Regions from separate parts of the Variovorax sp. VNK109 genome, predicted to be linked through region 2. Evidence: predicted binding sites of a transcription regulator. Region 2 holds the regulator's gene; each other region holds the start of a gene.
What was found. Region 2 encodes sigma-54, which starts transcription at its own class of promoters, with help from an activator protein. Its sites were predicted from a motif close to TGGCANGNAANCTGCTTT; they were not measured.

Region 1: ACO2Q9_RS15360 (pilin) is a predicted target of sigma-54. The motif match lies at 2,767-2,784, and genes of this name have one in related genera.
Region 3: ACO2Q9_RS01840 (CmpA/NrtA family ABC transporter substrate-binding protein) is a predicted target of sigma-54. The motif match lies at 1,358-1,375, and genes of this name have one in related genera.

What each region holds. Positions count from the first base shown of each region.
Region 1 covers NZ_JBMSDV010000004.1:206,291-211,132, forward strand. Annotated here, with positions in the region: gene ACO2Q9_RS15350 (3',5'-cyclic-nucleotide phosphodiesterase) at 1-216, shown strand, start outside; gene ACO2Q9_RS15355 (ATPase, T2SS/T4P/T4SS family) at 213-2,648, shown strand; gene ACO2Q9_RS15360 (pilin) at 2,822-3,283, shown strand; gene ACO2Q9_RS15365 (Wzy polymerase domain-containing protein) at 3,558-4,842, shown strand, end outside.
Region 2 covers NZ_JBMSDV010000004.1:401,083-405,924, forward strand. Annotated here, with positions in the region: gene ACO2Q9_RS16235 (thiol:disulfide interchange protein DsbA/DsbL) at 1-531, shown strand, start outside; gene lptA (lipopolysaccharide transport periplasmic protein LptA) at 651-1,286, shown strand; gene lptB (LPS export ABC transporter ATP-binding protein) at 1,331-2,116, shown strand; gene ACO2Q9_RS16250 (RNA polymerase factor sigma-54) at 2,148-3,707, shown strand; gene ACO2Q9_RS16255 (THUMP domain-containing class I SAM-dependent RNA methyltransferase) at 3,704-4,842, shown strand, end outside.
Region 3 covers NZ_JBMSDV010000001.1:392,847-397,688, forward strand. Annotated here, with positions in the region: gene ACO2Q9_RS01835 (nitrate- and nitrite sensing domain-containing protein) at 1-1,178, shown strand, start outside; gene ACO2Q9_RS01840 (CmpA/NrtA family ABC transporter substrate-binding protein) at 1,530-2,837, shown strand; gene ntrB (nitrate ABC transporter permease) at 2,870-3,733, shown strand; gene ACO2Q9_RS01850 (ABC transporter ATP-binding protein) at 3,754-4,596, shown strand; gene ACO2Q9_RS01855 (globin family protein) at 4,637-4,842, shown strand, end outside.

The sequences.
Region 1 (4,842 bases), 190 kb from region 2:
GAAATCAGCCTGCACCTCTCACCCATGGCGCTGGCGTCGGAATTGAAGAATATTGCCAAGGGCAAGCAGTTTCCGATCTACATTACACATACCAAGCCCGCCGAGACCGACCTGATCATGTCCGAAATCCAGGGGCTGGACCAGACCCGGACGTTCGGACTGAACTTCATGCATGACATCCGCTGGCTGCGCGCGGGCCAGGAGTTCGAGATATGAGCGCTGTAATGAAGCCACCCGGCTCCGAGAGGGACGCCGAGCAGGCTTTTTTCGACTCGCAGACACTGCCGCCCGAGAAGCGCGGCGTGACCTTTGCTGCACTGTTCTTCAAGCAATTGCAGGCGGTCAGCACGCGCATCCACGAGACCGAGAACCTCGACCAGCTCATGCTGGATTCGAGCCAGGACATCTGCAAGCTGTTCAACGCGGACCGTCTCACGGTCTATGCGATCACCGAAGACGGCACGGCCATCATCTCCAAGGTGAAGACGGGGCTGAACACCGCGCGTGCGCTCAAGCTGCCCATCAGCGCGCAGAGCATCGCGGGCTACGCCGCGTTCAGTCGCAAGCTGGTGAATATTTCCGATGTCTACGACGACGACGCGCTGCGCAAGATCCACCCGACACTGACCTTCCTGAAGGAAGTCGACAAGCGCTCGGGCTACCGCACCAAGCAGATGCTGGCCGCGCCCATCATGGACGGCGACACGCTCTACGGCGTGATGCAGGTCATCAACAACAAGAGCGATCAGCCGTTCGGCGATCTCGAGGTCGATGGCGCGCAGCAACTGTGCAAGACGCTGGCCACCGCCATCCGCCAGCGCACGCGCAAGGTCGTGAGCGACGGGGCGATGGTCAAGGCCACCAAGTACGACGGCCTGATCTCCGAGGGTGTGCTCACCTCCGACGAACTGCAGGACTGCGTGCTCAAGGCGCGCGAGGAAGGCGTGCCGGTCGAGCAGGTGCTGATGGCCGACTTCAGCGTCAAGGCGGCGCAGATCGGCGCCTCGCTCTCCAAGTTCTTCGGTGTGCCTTATGAGCCCGCAACGGCGCAGCCGCGCATGCGCTCCGAAGGCCTGCACGGCCAGCTCAAGCGCGAGTTCCTGGAAGAACAGCGCTGGGTGCCGCTGGAGGATTCGCCCGAAGGCCTGGTCGTCATGTGCCTGGACCCGGAAGCCGTGCGCGGTTCGCGCGTGGTGCCGCAGGTGTTCTCGCGCATGGGCAAGTTCACCTACCGGGTGACCACGCAGAAGGAGTTCGACGAAACGCTGAACCAGCTGTTCGGCAGCACCGGCGATACCGGCGGCTCCATCGACCAGATGCTGGCCGACCTGGGCGGCGGGCCGCTGGACGACGAATCCGGCAGCGGCGACGACTCGCTCGAATCCGCGGCGGCCGACAACGAACTGGTGAAGTTCGTGAACAAGGTGATCATCGACGCCTACAACCAGAAGGTCTCGGACATCCACATCGAGCCCTTGCCGGGCAAGGCCAAGACCGGCATCCGCTTCCGCATCGACGGCTCGCTCGTGCCGTACATCGAAGTGCCGTCTCACTTCCGCCAGGCCATGGTCACGCGCCTGAAGATCATGTGCGACCTGGACATTTCCGAGAAGCGCAAGCCGCAGGACGGCAAGATCAAGTTCAAGAAGTTCGGCCCGCTGGACATCGAGCTTCGTGTGGCCACCATCCCGTCTGCCGGTGGCGTGGAAGACGTGGTGATGCGTATCCTGGCGGCCGGCGAGCCGATCCCGCTGGAGAAGCTCGGCCTCACGCCACACAACAAGGAGCGGCTGGAGAAGACGGTCAGCAAGCCCTATGGCCTGTTCTATGTCTGCGGCCCCACGGGCTCGGGCAAGACGACCACGCTGCACTCCATCCTGAAGTTCCTGAATACGCCGGACACCAAGATCTGGACGGCGGAAGACCCGGTCGAAATCACGCAAAAGGGTTTGCGACAGGTGCAGATCAACAAGAAGGCCGGCATCGACTTCGCGCTCGTCATGCGTGCCTTCCTGCGTGCCGACCCGGACATCATCATGGTCGGCGAATCGCGCGACAAGGAAACCGTGTCCATGGGCGTGGAAGCCTCGCTCACGGGCCACCTGGTGTTCTCGACGCTGCACACGAACTCCGCGCCCGAGTCCATCACCCGCCTGCTGGACATGGGCATGGACCCGTTCAACTTTGCCGATGCGCTGCTCGGCATCCTCGCGCAGCGCCTGGCCAAGAAGCTGTGCGACTGCAAGGAAGCCTACGTGCCCGATCAGGAAGAAATCAAGACCTTCCTGGCCGAATACGCCGAAGAACTGCGGCACTCCAGCGCCTGGAAAGCCGACTACGCGGGTGAAGCCCGCAAGCTCTACGAGAACTGGGTCAAGCTCTACGGCAAGGAAGGCAAACTGACCTTCTACCGCTCCAAGGGCTGCGAGAAGTGCGGCAACAGCGGCTACAAGGGTCGCGTCGGCCTGCATGAACTGCTGATTGCCGACGACGCCGTCAAAAAGCTCGTGCAGGAACGTGCCCGTGTCGCCGAACTCTTCGCCCAATGCGTCGAAGGCGGCATGCGCACGCTCAAGATGGACGGCATGGAGAAGATCATGATGGGGCTGACCGATCTGAAGATGGTCCGTCAGGTTTGTATCAAGTGACGCGAGTGACTGACAAATTTGTCATCGGGCGTCGTCTGCAAGCGCGATTTTGACAGGCGAGTCCCGATTCCGCGTGCGATAGTTCTCGATATTGCAGGCCTCGAAGCTGTCATCGCGCTGGCATAGAATCTGCACCGGTTACCCAGCCTAACTTTTTTTAACAGGAGCTCCTCATGAAGCGTTCTATGCAAAAGGGTTTTACCCTGATCGAACTGATGATCGTTGTCGCGATCATCGGTATTCTGGCCGCCGTCGCCCTGCCGGCTTACCAAGACTACACCGTGCGCGCACGTGTGACGGAAGGTCTGTCGCTGGCTGGTGGTGCCAAGACAGCAGTGGCTGAAAACGCTGCTAACGGTGCTCCCTTTGCGTCTGGCTGGACTGCACCTTCCGCAACGACGAACGTGAGTAGCATTGCGATCGATCCTGATGTGGGCACGGTGACCGTCACCTACACGACGCGCGCAGGTGGGCAAGCAGCCGGCGAAACGCCGACGATCTTGATCGTTCCGACAAGCAACGGCGCAGCTCTTGCCTCAGGTGTTCCCCCGACAGGCGGCGCTATTTCTTGGAATTGCACGACCGGCACTCTGGTTGATAAGTTCCGCCCGGCAGCATGCCGTTCTGGTGCTTAATCGGGTGCTTGGTCTCTAATTGAGACTGGCATCCTGAAAAAGGGGCTCCTCCGGGAGCCTCTTTATTTTTGCGTAAGACAGAATGAGCGTATCCGTAACTGCTGCATTTCCCGTTCTGCTTGTCGCAACGGGCTTTCTCTTGCCATATAGCGATGGGCCGCTTACAACGTTTCATCTCGAATGGGTAGCTGCAGCAGGGTGGTTGTTCTTGTCCGTTTCTCATGGGTTGCTTACCCATACAAGACGAACCGACGTACCACGGGTACTCCGTCTGGTGCTGTTGCTGCCGGGCTTGCTTCTGCTTGCCGCGCTTGCGAATCAGCTCATGGGTCGTACGGCCTACGCTGGCCGCACTTATCTTTATCTCCTGTATATGAGCTCGGCGGCGGGTGCAATATGGCTGGGGTGGCAGACTGGCTGGCAGTCGGGGGCCAAAGGCGATAAGACGAGAAATCTCTCAACAATTGATCTGGTTGCATGGGCCGTGCTGCTGGCTGCAACTGCAAATGCAGTCATTGGATTTGCCCAGTATCTGGGGTTGTCGCTGCCGACATGGCTTGCTGTGCGTCTCCCGACTGGCGGACGTGTGTTTGGCAACCTGCGGCAGGCCAATCTTTTCTCGTTGCTTCTCGTTCTCGGCATCATCTGTGCAGCCATGTTGTTTGCACAGCGGCAGAAAAGCTGGAAGCTAGACGGTTTTGCCATTCTCCTGGGGGCTGCCTGCGCGTTGTCGCTCTCCAGAACCGGCGCTGTCATGATCTGGCTGGTGTGCATCGGGGCGTGGGCGGGCAAGGGATTGTCTTTGCCCTCCAGAAGATTTGTCGCAGTTGCCACCATTTCGCACGCGTTGGCATGGGGTTTGTACAGTGCGCTGTCCACCATGTCGTGGAAGGTTTATGCGCCCACGTCGACTATTCAACTGGTGCCTGGGCAAGGAAATTTCTCTTCATTCCGCCAGGAAATCTGGATGGGCATGCTCCAGGTGGCCCAGAGTAATTTCTGGACAGGTGTAGGCACCGGAGGTGCAGGACACGCGTATTTTTTGCAGGACGTGCAAGGCCGTTTTGACGTCAACATGCAGAACGCTCATAACCTCGCTCTACAGATATTCGTTGAGCAGGGCGGGCCATTTGTCATTGCCTGGCTTGGCATACTGATTTATGTCATCTGGGCAGTGCGGAAGGCTTGGTTTGATCCCATCGGGCGAGGGCTCTTTTTGCTGCTGCTGGCTTTTGCCGTACATAGCACTCTGGAGTATCCGCTCTGGTATCTGTATTTCCTGTTGCCCTGTGCTTTTTTTCTCGGCGCACTTTGCAGCTTGGCGGCGTCACCCACCGATTCTGCGATCCAGGAGGCGAACCCTGCGAACTTCAAGCGCCTGTTGATCGGAGGCGCAGCCGCCGCAGTGCTGCTGATCGGTGTTGCTTGGGACTATCGCAAAATTCTTCCTGTATTCAAAGGGAGTAGCGCACAGGCGCTCAGTCATCTGGAGGAGGGTTACAAGACTCTGCTCTTCACGTATTGCGTGGACTATGCCGCGGTTGCCAACGTTGCTGTGA
Region 2 (4,842 bases):
GAGAAGGCCGCGCCGGTCGAGGCGCCTCCCGGCAAGGTCGAGGTGATCGAATTCTTCTGGTACAGCTGCCCCCACTGCAATGCTTTCGAGCCCATGCTCGAGGCCTGGATCCAGCGCCAGCCGGCCGATGTGCACATCCGCCGCGTGCCGGTGGCCTTCCGCGACGACTTCGTGCCGCAGCAGAAGCTGTTCTACACGCTCGAGGCCATGGGCAAGCTGCCCGAACTGCACAAGAAGGTCTTCATGGCCATCCATGCCGAGAAGAAGCAATTGACCCGCCAGGAAGGCATCGTTGCCTGGGCCGAAAGCCAGGGGCTGGACAAGGCCAGGTTCCTCGAGCTGTTCAATTCGTTCACCGTGGTCAGCAAGGCCGCGCGCGGCACGCAACTGCAGAACGCCTTCAAGGTGCAGGGCGTCCCGTCGATGGGCGTGGCCGGCCGGTTCTACACCGATGGCACCATGGCAGGAAACATGGGCAACGCGCTGCAGGTCGTCGACTACCTCGTCGGCGAAGTCCGCAAGGGCCGCTGACTGCGCCAGCCGGCGCGCGGAGCGCACGGTTTCCCACGAACAGCCCGCCTTCACGGTGGGCTTTTCTTTGGGCACGTCCAAGTTTGGGGGATACAATCCCCAGCAAGTTTCGTGCCTTTATGAAAAACACCCTCATTCCCTCGCTGATCGCCGCTTTTGCCCTGATTTGGGGCACTGCCCACGCCGAGAAGGCCGACCGCGACAAGCCGATGAACATCGAGGCCGACTCGCTTCGCTACGACGACCTGAAGCAGACCAGCGTCTTCACCGGCAACGTGGTCCTGACCAAGGGCACGATCATCATCCGGGGCGCCCGCGTCGAGGTCCGGCAGGACCCTGAGGGCTACCAGTACGGCGTGGTGACGGCCGAACCCGGCAAGCTCGCCTACTACCGCCAGAAGCGCGACAACCTGGACGAATACATCGAAGGCGAGTCCGAAGTCATCGAATACAACAGCAAGGCCGACAACGTCAAATTCATCCGCCGGGCCGAACTGCGCCGCTACCGTGGTGCGACCATGAACGACGAGATGACCGGCAACATCATCACCTACGACAACGGCGGCGATGTGTTCACCATCAACGGCGTGCCTGCCCAGCAGGGAACTGCGCCTGCGCCGGGCGGCCGCGTCCGCGCCATGCTGACGCCGCGAAGCGCGGCCTCGGATCCGGGTGCGACAGCGCCGGCCACACCGGCTGGTCCGGGATCTGCGCCGCTGCGCCCCAGCACCACGCTGGGCGGCGAAAAGAAGTGACGTCGAACGTGCCCGATATCGCAGTACCCGCAACCCCCTCGGCCATTGCCGTATCGGCCGCACCGGCCGGACCGGCGGCAGGCCGTCTCGAGGCGCGCCATCTCCAGAAGGCTTACGGCAGCCGCAAGGTCGTGAAGGATGTGTCGCTGTCGGTGCAGAAGGGCGAAGTCGTCGGGCTCCTCGGGCCCAACGGCGCGGGCAAGACCACGTCCTTCTACATGATCGTCGGGCTGGTGCGTGCCGACGCGGGCGCCATCAGCATCGACGGCCAGCCCGTCACCGACATGCCGATCCACCGCCGCTCGCGCATGGGCCTGTCGTACCTGCCGCAGGAGGCGTCGATCTTCCGCAAGCTGACGGTGGAAGAGAACGTGCGCGCCGTGCTGGAGTTGCAGCAATACCAGGATGGGCCTGACGCGGGCAAGTCACTGTCCCGCGCCGAGATCAACAAGCGGCTGGACACCCTGCTGCAGGACCTGCGCGTCGACCACCTGCGCGACTCGCCCGCGCTTGCGCTCTCGGGCGGCGAACGACGCCGGGTGGAAATCGCGCGGGCACTGGCCACGCAGCCGCGGTTCATCCTTCTGGACGAGCCGTTCGCCGGCATCGACCCGATCGCGGTGATCGAGATCCAGCGCATCGTGGGCTTCCTCAAGTCGCGCGGCATCGGTGTGCTGATCACCGACCACAACGTGCGCGAGACGCTGGGCATCTGTGACCATGCGTTCATCATCAGCGACGGCCATGTGCTCGCGCAGGGCACGCCGTCGGAAATCGTGGACAACGCCGAAGTGCGCCGGGTGTACCTCGGCGAGCACTTCCGGATGTGACGGCGCTTTCGCCGCGTCTTCGGGTTCCGTCATGAAGCAGGGTCTTTCTCTACGCGTATCGCAGCATCTGGCGCTCACGCCCCAGCTGCAGCAATCGATCCGCCTGCTCCAGCTGTCGACGCTCGAACTCAGCCAGGAAGTCGAGCAGATGCTCGACGAGAACCCGTTCCTCGAGATGGAGGTCGAAGACCATCCGGGCGAGGACATGGCGGCCGCGCAACTGGAGACGACCCGCGTGCGGGATGATGCGGGCTCCGACTACGACGGCTCAGACCACGGGAGCGATGCGGCGTCCGACCACGTGTCCGATGAAGCCGCGCCGGCCGACCCTGCGGCCGAACTCGCCGACAGCTGGGAAGGCGACGGCAGCACCGAGATCGTGGTGGACGACACCGAGTGGGGCGGCGACGCGCCTGCCCGCAAGAACAACCTCGATGGCGACGACGCGATGGACGCCACCGAACTCGCGCGTGAGCACGAGTCGCTGCAGGCCTATCTGCATGCCCAGACACGGTCGTTGCGCCTGAGCGAGGTGGACCGTGCGGCGCTGCGCTTCCTCATCGAGTCGCTCAACGACGACGGCTATCTGGAGGATTCGATCGACGCGCTGGCGGTGAGCCTGGCCGGTGACGATCTCGAACAGGCCGAAGAACTTGTCGGGCGCTTCACCATGGCGCTGCACCTGCTGCACAGCATGGAGCCGGTCGGCGTGGGTGCACGCAACCTGCCTGAATGCCTGTCGCTGCAGATCCGCGCGCTCACCGACGAAGACGCCGAGCCCGCCGTGCGCGCTGCCGCGCTGCGCATTTGCGGTCAGCCGCTGGAGCTGATGGCGCGGCGCGACATCAAGCGCCTGTGCCAGATCTGCAACGAGTCCGAAGCCGTGGTGAAGGCCGCGATGACGCTCATCGGGCGGCTCGAACCCAAGCCCGGCCGCCGCTTCGTGAACGTGGAGCGCAACATCGTCGTGCCGGACGTCATCGTCGTGAAGTCGGGCCGGGGCGCATCGATGCGCTTTCGCGTGCAGCTCAACGCCGACGTCATGCCGCGCCTGCGTGTGCACGACATCTATGCCGGCGCGCTGAAGTCGCACAAGGGCGAGGGCCACCAGGCGCTGCAGCAGCGGCTGCAGGAGGCGCGCTGGTTCATCAAGAACATCCAGCAGCGCTTCGACACCATCCTGCGCGTGTCCAACGCCATCGTGGAGCGCCAGAAGAATTTCTTCGTGCACGGCGAGCTCGCCATGCGCCCGCTGGTGCTGCGCGAGATCGCCGACGAACTCGGCCTTCACGAGTCCACCATCTCGCGCGTGACCACGGCCAAGTACATGGCCACGCCCTATGGCACCTTCGAGCTCAAGTATTTCTTCGGTTCCGCGCTCGGCACCGAGACCGGCGGCAATGCATCCAGCACGGCAGTGCGCGCGCTCATCAAGCAGTTCGTGAGTGCCGAGAGCCAGAAGAAGCCGCTGTCGGACAACCAGATTTCCGAAATGCTCAAGGAACAGGGCATCGAGTGCGCGCGCCGCACCGTCGCCAAATACCGCGAGGCGCTGCGCATCGCGCCCGCCAACCTCCGCAAGTCCCTGTGAACCAGCTCCGATTGTTCCTGCCCTGCGCCGCCGGCGTGGAAGACTTCCTCGCCGACGAAGTGCTGCGCATCACAGGCGCTGCGCCGGAAGACGTGCGCAAGCGACGCGGTGGCGTGCTGCTGTCCGGCTCGTGGCGCGACGCGCTCGCGCTCAACCTGCACAGCCGCCTGGCCATGCGCGTGCTGATCCAGCTGGCGCATGGCGGCTACCGAGAAGAGAAGGACATCTATGCCGCCGCTGCCAGCGTCGCATGGGAGATCTGGTTCACGCCGCGCCAGACCTTCAAGGTCGAGATCACCGCGCAGAACAGCCCGCTCAAGAGCCTGAACTTTGCCGCGCTCACCGTGAAGGACGCCATCGCCGACCGCTTCCGCGATCGCGGCGGCGTGCGCCCGAGCGTGGAGACGCAATGGCCCGACGTGCGCGTCTATGCGCACCTCACGCAGGACGAAGTCACGCTCTATATCGACACCTCCGGCGAGCCGCTCTTCAAGCGTGGCTGGCGCGAGGACAAGGGCGACGCACCGCTCAAGGAAACGCTGGCCGCTGCGATGATCGCCGCCAGCGGCTGGGACGCAACCGTCCCGCTGTACGACCCGTGCTGCGGCAGCGGTACGGTGGCCATCGAGGCCGCGCAGGTCGCCTGCGGCATGGCGCCAGGGTTGCTGCGCCGCTTCGCGTTCGAGAAGCTGCTGCCTTTCCAGCCACACGTGTGGAGTGCACTGAAGAGCGAAGCGCAGGAGGCGGTGCATGCACCCAAGGCCGAGGTCTTCGGCAGCGACGTGGCCCACCGCATGGTGGACTTCGCGATGCGCAACGCGCAGCGTGCGGGCATTGCGCACGCCATCCAGTTGCGGGGCGGCGACGCGCTGCAGCGCATGCCGCCGGCGGACGTGCCCGGCCTCATGCTGGTGAACCCGCCCTATGGCGAGCGCATCGAAACAGCCGGCGTGGCCGGTCGTCAGCGCGCCGAGACGGCGGACGGCGGCGACTTCTTCAGCCAGCTGGCGACGCACTGGAAAAAGAACTATGCGGACTGGACGGCGTGGATTCTCACGCCCGACATGAAGCTGCCCAGCCGCATGCGCCTGAAGGAATCGCGTCGTGTGCCGATGTGGAACGGGCCGATCGAATG
Region 3 (4,842 bases), on a different contig from region 2:
AGAGCGAGATCGGCGAACTCGAACAGCTCGCCAAGACCAGCGAGCTGGTCAACGTGATCGGCCGCCTCATCCATGCGTTGCAGCGCGAGCGCGGCATCTCCAACATCTTCCTGGGCACACACGGCAGCCGCTTCGGGGACCAGCGCCGCCAGCAGATCGCCGAGTGCGACGAGGTCGAACAACGGGTGCGCGAACACTTCGACGCGCTGGACACCGACGCCTATCGCGCCTACAACGGCTCACGCCTGTTCAGCCGCATTGCCTTCGTGCTGCACGGGCTCGACGCCCTGCCCGGCCTGCGACAGCGCATCAGCACCATGGCGTTGCCGCCCGAAGAATCCACCGCCGCCTTCGTGCGCCTCATCGCCGGTTTGCTGGCCGTGGTGTTCGAAGCGGCCGACAGCGCGACCGACCCGGAAATCTCGCGCGCGCTGGTGGCGCTGTTCAACTTCATGCAGGGCAAGGAATTCGCCGGGCAGGAACGCGCCTTCGGTGCCTTCGTCTTCGCTTCTGGCCATGCGGATGCCGCACAGCAGCAGCAATGGCTGCACCTCATCGCGTCGCAGGAGGGCTGCTTCGATGTCTTCACCGACTTCTCCGATGCAGAAGTGCTGGCCTCCTGGCGCGCCAGCGAGAGCGGCGAGACCATGGCCGAGCTCGAGCGCATGCGCCGCATCGGCACCACGCTCAATGCGCGCGGCGCATTCGACACCGACCTGAGCCAGAAATGGTATGACTGCTGCACCCGCCGCATCGATGCGATGAAGATGGTGGAAGACCTGCTCGCCGCCCACCTGCGCATGCTGAGCGAACGCAAGATCGCGCAGGCCCGCGCCGAGTTGCGCGACCAGCAGGCCATCCTCGACGCGTTGTCGCGCGAAGCCGGCGCGGCGAGTCCGGGCGATCCGGCGCAGTACGGCCGCCACCTCGAGCGCTCGGTACTGGGCATGGTGCAGGAACAGTCGCGCCGCCTGCAATCGATGAGCGACGAGCTCGAGACCGTGCGCGCCGCGCTCAATGAACGCAAGGTGGTCGAGCGCGCCAAGGGCCTGCTGATGGCGACCCGCAAGCTCAGCGAGGAAGAAGCGTTCAAGATGCTGCGCCAGACCGCCATGAACCAGAACCGAAAGCTCGTGGAAGTGGCCGAATCGGTGCTGGCGATGGCGGAATACCTTTAGCTGCACCGCACAAAAGCTGTGCCTGGCGCGGCAAGCTCGCACCAGCTTGGCTCCGTCCGACCGGATGGTCGGAAATCGATGGACCCGCCATTCGACGTCGCCGGAACCGCGTGCTCCAGAGGGGAAACAGGCCAGCGGGCGCGCACGATCCCGATGGCGCGGCCAGGCTCGGCAACTGCTGGCACATTTTCTGCTTGAAGTGCAGCAAGGTCAGGCCAACGGCGGTCTGCCCGCAAGCCCTCCAAGGCTTACGTTTGGACAACGGCGTCCATTTCCCATCTGCGAAAGCAGATGCGAGATGGACGCCGTTTTTTATTTCAACTTCGAAAACCCGACGCATCAGGAGTTCACATGCAAGACCACGCTTCCGCCAACGCCTCCGGCGTGACACGCCGCTCCGTCCTGAAAGCCGCTGCCGGTGCAGCCGCCTCCGGCGGCTTGTGGCCCGGGATCGTTTCAGCGCAAGGCACGTCCCTGGAAACCAAAGCCGCCAAACTCGGCTTCATCGCGCTGACCGACGCCGCGCCACTGTTCGTTGCAGACGAAAAGGGCTTCTTCAAGAAGCATGGCATGACCGAGGTGGAGGTGCTCAAGCAATCTTCATGGGGCACGACCCGCGACAACCTCGTCCTGGGCTCGAAGTCCGGGGGCATCGATGGCGCCCACATCCTCACACCGATGCCCTACCTCATCAGCACCGGCGCGACAACGGCCAACAACGTCCAGGTGCCGATGAACATCCTGGCCCGTCTCAACCTGGGTGGCCAATGCATCTCGGTGGGCAACGAGTACAAGGACATGAAGGTCGGACTGGATACCAAAGATTTCGGCAAGGCGCTGCTCGCCAAGCGCGTGAAGACCGGCAAGTCCGTGAATGCGGCGATGACTTTCCCCGGCGGCACCCACGACATGTGGATCCGCTACTGGATGGCGGCCGGCGGTGTCGACCCGAACAAGGACATCACCACCATCGTGGTGCCGCCCGCGCAGATGGTGGCCAACATGAAAGTCGGCAGCATGGACACGTTCTGCGTCTGCGAGCCCTGGAACCGCCAGCTCATCAACCAGAAAATCGGCTACACGGCCCTCACGACCAGCGAGCTGTGGATGAACCATCCCGAGAAAGCGTTTGCGATGCGGGCCGACTACGTGCAGGCCAATCCGAACGCAACCAAGGCGCTGCTCAAGGCCGTCATGGAAGCGCAGATGTGGTGCGAAGACCCCGCGAATCGCGCCGAAGTTGCGGAGATCTGTTCGCGCCGCCGCTGGATCAACGCTCCCGTCGAAGACGTGATCGACCGCGTCAAGGGTGACTTCGACTACGGAACCGGCCGCATCGAGGCCAACAGCAAGTTCCAGATGCGCTTCTGGAAAGACAACGCCAGCTATCCGTACCAGAGCCACGACCTGTGGTTCCTCACGGAAAACATCCGCTGGGGCTACCTGCCGCCCAACCTGGACACCAAGGCGCTGATCGCCAAGGTCAATCGCGAGGACATCTGGCGCCAAGCGGCAAAGGAACTCGGAGTCGCGGCCAAGGACATTCCCGCATCGACTTCGCGCGGTGTCGAGAAGTTCTTCGACGGCAAGGTCTTCGATCCGGCCAATCCGAAGAAATACCTCGACAGCCTGTCGATCAAGTACCTCAAGAGCGCCTGACAGCTCGCGCACCACAAATCCACGGAGCACCCATGAGCAGCACAGAAACCATCGAACCGATCCGGCTCGCGGCACCAGACGAGCCTTCGAAAGCCGCTGTCTGGCTGACGGGGAAGGCGCGCACGCTCGCGGCCCATATCGTCCCGCCCCTCGTGATTCTCGCGATCCTGCTGCTCGTCTGGGAGGCGTGGGGCACGCGCCCCGGCGCGGCGCTTCCCCCGCCCAGCAAGGTCGTGCAGGACACCTGGGAGCTGATCGTCCACCCGTTCTACGACAACGGCGGCAACGATGTCGGCATTGCATGGCAACTGCTTGCCAGCCTCAAGCGGGTCGCCTATGGCTACGCGCTGGCAGTGGTGGCCGGTGTGAGCCTCGGTGTGCTCGTGGGGCAGTCGACCTGGGCATTGCGCGGCCTCGATCCCATCTTCCAGGTTCTGCGCACGGTTCCTCCGCTGGCCTGGCTTCCGATCTCGCTGGCGGGCTTCCGCGACGGCCATCCTTCCGCGATCTTCGTGATCTTCATCACTTCGGTCTGGCCGATCATCATCAACACGTCCATTGGTGTGCGCAACATTCCCGACGACTACCGGAACGTGGCGAAGGTGATCCGGCTCAATGGCATCGAATACTTCTCCAAGATCATGCTGCCAGCCGCCGCGCCCTTCATCTTCTCGGGACTGCGTATCGGCGTCGGCCTGTCGTGGCTTGCCATCGTGGCGGCGGAGATGCTCATCGGCGGCGTGGGCATCGGCTTCTTCATCTGGGACGCGTGGAACTCCTCGCGCATCAGCGACATCATCCTGGCGCTCGTTTATGTGGGATTGATCGGGTTCCTCCTCGATCGCATCGTGGCCTGGATCGGCCGCCTGGTCACCCGCGGCACCTCGGCCAGTTGATTGCAGGAAGGAAACGGATCATGAGCGACGCATACCTCAGCCTGTCCCGCGTGGACATGACATTCGCCAGCAAGGGCGGCACAACCAATCCGGTGCTGCGCAATATCAATCTCGATGTGAAGCGCGGGGAGTTCATTTCCCTGATCGGGCACTCGGGCTGCGGCAAGTCGACGGTGCTCAACATCGTCGCCGGCCTGCTCAAGTGCACGGGCGGCGGTGTCATCGTCGACGGCAAGGAAGTCAACGCCCCGGGCCCCGATCGCGCGGTGGTTTTCCAGAACCACTCGCTGCTGCCCTGGCTCACCGTCTGGCAGAACGTGGAGATCGCGGTCAACAAGATTTTCCGCGACAGCAAGACCGCTGCCGAACGCAAGGCATGGATCGAACACAACCTCGAGATGGTCAGCATGGCGCACGCCTTGCACCGGCTTCCCTCCGAAATTTCCGGCGGCATGAAGCAGCGCGTGGGCATCGCCAGGGCGCTGGCCATGGAGCCGAAGGTTCTTCTTCTGGACGAACCGTTCGGGGCTCTCGATGCCCTGACGCGCGCCCACCTGCAGGACGAAGTGATCCGCATCCAGGGCGAGCTCGGCAACACGGTGCTCATGATCACCCACGATGTCGACGAAGCCGTGCTTCTGTCCGATCGCGTCGTGATGATGACCAACGGACCAGCCGCAACCATCGGCCAGATCATGGACGTGCCGCTGCCGCGTCCGCGCAATCGCCTCGCCCTGGTCGAAAACCCTGTCTACAACCATTGCCGCCAGGAAATCCTCACCTTCCTCTACGAGAAGCAGCGCAAGGTGGAGCCCATCTCTTTGCGCAACGCCTCCGCAGATCCGGTGGCCATGCGCGCCTGAACGACGTTTCGAAGACGAGTCCACTCACCGGAGAACCACGATGACACCCCAACAGATCTCGCTCGTGCAGTCCAGCTTCGCCAAAGTGGTGCCCATCGCCGAACAGGCGGCAGCGCTGTTCTATGCGCGCCTCTTCGAGCTCGCACCCGAAGTGCGCCCGCTCTTCAAGGGCGACATGGCAGAACAGGGCCGCAAGCTCATGGCCATGCTCGGCATGGTGGTGAACGGCCTCACGCGGCTGGAAAC